One region of the Colwellia sp. MB02u-10 genome, then DNA from elsewhere that is predicted to be linked to it. Evidence: predicted binding sites of a transcription regulator. Region 1 holds the regulator's gene; each other region holds the start of a gene.

What was found. Region 1 encodes MetJ, which represses methionine synthesis genes. Its sites were predicted from a motif close to TAGACGTCTAGACGTCTA; they were not measured.
Region 2: a site for MetJ is predicted at 1,373-1,390, ahead of msrA (peptide-methionine (S)-S-oxide reductase MsrA). Genes of this name have one in related genera too.
Region 3: a site for MetJ is predicted at 951-968, ahead of metK (methionine adenosyltransferase). Genes of this name have one in related genera too.

Annotation. Positions count from the first base shown of each region.
Region 1 is NZ_JACGVK010000119.1:61,597-63,879, forward strand. Features, by position in the region: gene metB (cystathionine gamma-synthase) at 1-835, opposite strand, end outside; gene metJ (met regulon transcriptional regulator MetJ) at 1,069-1,401, shown strand; gene H4J59_RS10630 (VOC family protein) at 1,823-2,236, opposite strand.
Region 2 is NZ_JACGVK010000105.1:102,678-104,960, reverse strand. Features, by position in the region: gene H4J59_RS06150 (tetratricopeptide repeat protein) at 1-441, shown strand, start outside; gene msrA (peptide-methionine (S)-S-oxide reductase MsrA) at 775-1,311, opposite strand; gene H4J59_RS06140 (DUF3083 family protein) at 1,756-2,283, opposite strand, start outside.
Region 3 is NZ_JACGVK010000077.1:31,775-34,057, reverse strand. Features, by position in the region: gene metK (methionine adenosyltransferase) at 1-856, opposite strand, end outside; gene murI (glutamate racemase) at 1,055-1,909, opposite strand.

The DNA.
Region 1 (2,283 bases):
CCGGAAAATAAACCTGTTGAATAGCCGAATGCTGTTGCAAAAATTTTGCCACAGCATTGGCATTAATTTGATGCTGCTTCATCCGTATTGGCAAAGTTTTTAAGCCACGTAAAGCTAAAAAACTATCAAAAGCTGAACCCGTGATACCAATGCAGTTTGCCCACCAAGCTAGTTTATCACCTAAGGCTTGTTCTTTGGTGACTAGCACACCGCCCACCACGTCACTATGACCATTAATATATTTGGTGGTGGAGTGAAAAACAATATCAGCACCCAATAACAAGGGTTGCTGCAATACCGGCGACATAAAGGTGTTATCAACCGCCACTAATGCGCCAACTTGATGCGCTTGTTTGGTAATGGCAGCAATATCAACTAAGCGTAACAATGGATTACTCGGTGATTCAACTAAGACTAATTTAGGTTTTGTTGCTAAAGCTTGGGCCAAGGCTTGTTGATCGTTTTGATCAACCACCACGAGCGTAAACTGACCCCGCTTGGCAAGATGGGTAAATAATCGAAAACTTCCGCCATAGCAATCATGCGGAATAACAACCGTGTCTTGTGTATCAAGTAATTGGCAAATAAGATGTACCGCTGACATGCCGGTATTTGTCACAATGCCAACGGCACCCTGCTCTAAATCTGTAATAGCTTGGGCAAATGTAGCGCGAGTTGGATTACCGGTGCGTGAATAGTCAAACTGACGCTTGTCGTTAAAACCTTTCAGTGCATAGGTGCTTGAAAGGTGAAGAGCTGGTATAACAGCGCCATGGTGTTGGTCGCTATTAATACCCGCTCGAACAGCGGTAGTGGCAATTTTTTTCTCGCTCATGTGTACTCCGGTAAAAATATTTTCTGTATAGATGTTTGGACGTCTATCAATCTAAATGGTTTAAGTTCTTGGGTCAAGTACTTTAGACTTCTAAACTTCTACACATTCGTTATTGACTCACGCCCCACAACCAGTAAAATCAAGTAGTAAGAATAAATTTATCACAAACTGGCCTACCAGACAGGTTTAACAAGGATAAGTTTATCTCAATTAATTAGCATAGAGGAATATTCATGGCAGAGTGGAATGGCGAGTATATTAACCCATACGCCGAACACGGGAAGAAAAGTGAACAAGTCAAAAAGATCACCGTGTCTATCCCTTTACGTGTGTTAAAAGTGCTCACTGATGAACGTACACGTCGCCAAGTGAATAACTTGCGTCATGCCACCAACAGTGAGCTGTTATGTGAAGCGTTTTTACACGCCTTTACTGGCCAACCATTACCTGATGATAGTGACTTGGCGAAAGACAACACACAAAAATTACCCGCGAGTGTTCGTCGGGCTTTGGAAGCAAAAGGTATAACTGACTTTAGTGAACACGAAGCGGAATTAGAAGATTAAAACGAGTAGTACAACAAGTAAATAAACAAGGCGCTGATTAGCGCCTTTTTTATTGCTGAAAAATACGAGTGATTAGCAAGAGATGCTTTGAAATATAAAGCGGAACAACCCCCTGTAGTGTGCCGCTACATATCAAAAAAATTTATCTCTGTTCTTCAGAGCTATTTGAATATTCTTCAAACTGGAACGATATTGCTTTAGTTTGTATTAAAGTGACTTTTAAAGTCAGCATCGTTCAAATAAAATAAAATTATGCCCGTCACCCATATGGCCTCATCCAACTTTACATAATTTTGATTTACTTAGCCTTAATTTTTCATAGTGTCCACAAATTAAAAAGCTTAATAACTGAAACTTTAATATCATCGAATTTAACGAAGCAGCTGCATTAACTCATGACTGACGGCTGATAGCTATAAATTTAGCCAGTCACATCATTTAACTGCAATAAATCCCATTTTGTACCATATAAATCTTTAAACACGACAACGGTGCCATATTCTTCCACGCGCGGCTCTTCGTTAAACTCGACACCTTGGCTTTTCATCTGTTGATAGTCGCGCCAAAAGTCATTGGTTTGTAGAAATAAAAATACTCGCCCGCCCGCTTGATTGCCAACTGACTGGCTTTGCTCGTCGTTACTGGCTTTAGCAAGCAGTATGTTGGTGCCATTTGAATTCGGTGGGGAGATTTGTACCCAACGTTTTCCGCCGCCTAAGTCAGTATCTTCAATAAGCTGAAAGTTTAATTTTTTGCTATAGAATGCAATTGCATCATCGTAATCTTCAACCACGAGGGCAATATTTGATATGCTTTGTTTGATCGTTTTACTCATGCTTTGTTCTCTATTCATTTTCACTACTCATCGTCCAAGTCATGATA
Region 2 (2,283 bases), on a different contig from region 1:
ATCACTCAAGCCTATCAGCTTGATAATGAACGTGCTGATATTAAGTTAGTGCTATCAGATGTTTATATTCAAACCGGTAAGATTACTGAAGCAGAGACACTACTCAAAAGTATTAAAATGATCGATCAAGACAGTGCTTATCAATCATTAATGGCAAAATTAGAATTAGCTACGCAAGCCGCAGACTCTCCTGAAATTCAAGCACTTGAGCAACAGTTAGCCAATGATGCTGATAATGTCCAATTACAACAAAAATTGGCGGCGCAATATAGCCAAGTTAATCGCCATGACGATGCACTGACGATACTGTTTTTGTTAGTGCAAAAAGATGGCGCCGACATCGCTAGTAAAGACTTACTGCTTGATGTGCTTAAATCGTTACCTGAGGGTGATGCATTGGCGAGTAAATATAGACGTAAGCTTTATACCTTGATGTATTAAGTCGTTAGCTTAATCTAGCGCGGATTTAAAACTAAGTTAGCCGAACTTATACTGGCTTTTACTCAACGCATAGCAAGTAAATTGTTATGCGTTTTTTATGAGCAAATTTTTATTATTGTTCAGACAAGGCGAGTTAAATTACTTGATGTTATATTGCTACAGCGATTAATACCAATCTCACTAATTATCTGATCATTTTTATGGGTTAAAATAACCAACTACTGCGTTATTTATTTAATAATTAGCACAACTAGTTATTAAATAAATGCCTTATATTTGGCCATTTTTCCTGCGTATAAAGTTGACCACCTAATTAATGAAATTGGTATAAGTTTAATTTTTTAATAAGTATGAAAACTCGCTTAAAAACGTTTGAATTTTCTTTGCTACCACCAGCTGACAATACTTATTTTCTGGGTTGTTGGTGACATAATCTTGATGATAGTCTTCCGCACTGTAAAAATTAGTGGCGGCTTTAACGACAGTGACTATCGTTTGCTCAGCGTATTGCTGTGCATGCAATTGAGCAATTTTTGTTTTCGCCACCACTTGCTGTGCAGGGGTGTGACATAAAATTGTTGAGCGATATTGACTACCAATATCATCACCTTGACGGTTCAGTGTTGTCGCGTCGTGAATAGCAAAAAAAACCGTTAAGAGCTGCTCAACAGCTAACTGCGATGGGTTAAACGTTATTTGTACTACCTCTGCGTGATTAGTGATGCCGCTACAAACTTGCTCATAGCTTGGGTTGATAATATCGCCATCTGCATAACCGCTGGTTACCGATAGCACACCTTTAATTCGGCTAAAAATATTCTCAACACACCAAAAACAGCCGGCGCCTAAGGTAATTGTTTCTATGCTCAATGCTCATTTCCTTGTTAAATTTCGCTTAGTGTGACTGAAAGTGGATTTTCAGTACGACATAAGGACGTTTAGACGTCTATACTATTTATTTTTCAAAAGATAACACTTAGACGTTTAGATGTCTATACCTTTTATTGTTTAAGTTATTGTCGGTATTAGCCGAGTCAGTAGTAGTGTTGATATGGTTTTTAGGCAGGTAGACAGCTATGGGGGGTTTAGTATGAGATCATTCAACATAAGTTAACTATATATGTCGTTAACTATCGTCATAAGCTGATGTTATGCGGTTAGTCTGGTTAATCGGCATGAAATATGAGTATGAATATTGTGTATGGTCTGTGGTGATTTTATTAAGCTTTGATGATGGAATGTTTACAGTAATCTGGTTACCAGTAAATAAGTGACCTAGAGCTAGAGGGTAGTTAGCTCTAGGTGTTATAACTATCAGTTATTATGCGATAAGTTATAGGCGATGTGTTGATGAAAGCGTAAGGTTAATTGCTCTTTTTCGGTTGGAATTTCGAGCTCTTTGGCAAATAGATGCATGGCTTGTTCTATTTGATTGACAAATTTCGCATAGTTTTGTTCTTCGCCATTATGGCAATTAGCAACAAAGATCAGTTGCACGTTATCAACCAATTCATGCGCTTGCCATCTACTGACAATACCACAGGGGCTTTGTTTTGGGTTGTAGCCTAACATTTGCAATTCTCCAACTTTCGAGACTAAATCATGCAAACTATGCCTAACAATGGGGACTAAACCATTGGCAATAAGTGCACCATTATTTAAATTAAAATGTTTTGCTACCAATGAAAAAGTGTCGGTTAAATAAGTATAAAGTGGGTTATAGGGATCGGTTGCTGCGGGATCTATATCAACCAACTCAGAAATCCTATGATCAAGGGTTAAGTCGACTATGGCGTAAGTGATTGATGACATACTTTCTGCTAATGTAACGTTTTGGCTCGC
Region 3 (2,283 bases), on a different contig from region 1:
TGTTTTTGGCAACATAGCGACCAGCATAAGCCGCACTGCGATCGACTTTTGATGGATCTTTACCCGAAAAAGCACCACCGCCATGACGAGCCATACCGCCATAAGTATCAACAATAATTTTACGACCAGTTAAACCACAATCGCCGACAGGACCACCAATAACAAAGCGACCTGTTGGGTTGATATGATATTTAGTGTCTTTGGTTAATAACTCGGCAGGTAAAACATGTTTAATAATGTTTTCCATTACGGCACTGTGCAAGTCTTCTTGTTTAATATCTGGGTTATGCTGAGTTGACAACACAACGGTATCAATAGCTACAGGCTTGTTATCTTTATAAATAAAGGTTACTTGGCTTTTTGCATCAGGACGTAACCAAGGTAAAATTCCTGATTTACGTGCTTCAGCCTGACGCTCAACTAAACGGTGTGAATAATATAATGGCGCAGGCATCAGGGTTTCGGTTTCATTGGTCGCATAACCAAACATTAAACCTTGATCACCAGCACCTTGGTCTTCTGGATTTTCTCGGTCAACACCTTGGGCAATTTCGGGTGATTGTTGGCCTATTAAGTTCATAATTCCGCATGTTGCGCCATCAAAACCAACATCTGAAGATGTATAGCCAATTTCAGAAATAACATCACGGGTAATTTGTTCTAAATCTACCCAAGCAGAGGTTGAAACCTCACCTGAAATAATAGCAACACCGGTTTTTACCATAGTTTCACAAGCAACGCGTGCATTTTTATCTTTGGCAATAATAGCATCTAAAACCGCATCAGAAATTTGATCGGCAATTTTATCTGGATGTCCTTCTGACACTGACTCAGAAGTAAAAAGGTGTGTAGACATAAAACCTCGGTAAAAATTAACTGAAAAAAAATAATCGTCTTTAATAACGATATTCTAACTGTTTAGTTAATCTTTTTCTAGATTTATTTACGCCTAGATGGCTAAACGTCTTTAGGATGTGGGGGTTTTGAGTAAACTTGGATACTAATTTTTTGAGTATATTGCATTTTAACTAGGTATAAAACTGCAGTTAGGTCATTAAGGATAGCTATTTAAGCATAATGGGCGTTGCCAAATATGACTAAAAAGCGCTTGTTGTCTTAAGCAATACTTCGAACTATAAAAGGTAGTTGTGCCTAAATTTTTACTGGGATTAATGAGCTGATGTAAGGCTAATTGCCGTTTTAATTGCTCAGTTACCGGTTGTGCTGTTTCCATAACAACTACGCTGTCGCCACATATTTCGTTAATCAAGTTTTTGACTAACGGGTAATGTGTGCAACCTAAGACGATAGTATCTACCCCTTTTTCGAGTAAAGGTTGTAAATAGCTCAACAGCATTACTTTGCACTCAGGCGAGTTTTTTTTGTCTTGTTCAATGAGTTCTACCAAGCCGGGACAGGGCTGAATAGTAACATCACTGTTATGACTATATTGCGCAACTAAGGCTAAAAAGCGCTTATTTTCTGCTGTAGCTTTAGTGACTAATATAGCTACTTTTTTGTTTTTACTAACACTTGAGGCCGGCTTTATGGCAGGTTCAACACCAATAACAGGAATTGAAATGTTTTTCCGTAGCTGATCTATAGCATTAACTGTGGCGGTATTGCAGGCAACAACGATAGCTTTAGCGTTACGGGCAATAAACCACTGGGCAATTTCATTAACCCGTTGTTGAATAAATTCAGTAGATTTTTCACCGTAGGGTGCATACAGGGTATCGGCGACATAGAGCAAATTTTCATGGGGTAATTGTTGTTCAATGCACTGCGTGATAGACAAACCACCAACGCCGGAGTCAACTATACCAATAGGATCGGCATTAGCTGTTTGGCGTTTACTTTTTAGGATTGAAGTAGCTGCTTTTATATCAGCTTGGTTTTGCATGGGCATTAATTAAGCACAGCTTAAGTTTGGTGTAGTTAGTTAGGCTAAGTATATTATCAACAAGCAAATGAGATCTATACATATTTTGAGATAGGTATTGATTGCCAAGCTGCCACTCATTGAGATGAGTCCTGAAGGCAGCGGATTTAGGGACGTTTAAAGACGAGTTTTTAGCTGTCAGCTATCAGTAAGTTAAAAAAGTTTGAAGCGTGGTTTTTCCGTGCTTTCCTCCTGTAGTTCTCCTGCTTTTCTCCCTGTGAATTATTTTGTTGTTTTTTACAGGGAGGAAACAATGAGAAAAGAATGAGCGGGGCTTTACCGTGCTTTTCCTCATGCAGTCCTCCTGCTTTTCTTCCTGTGAATTATTTTATTCTTTTTTT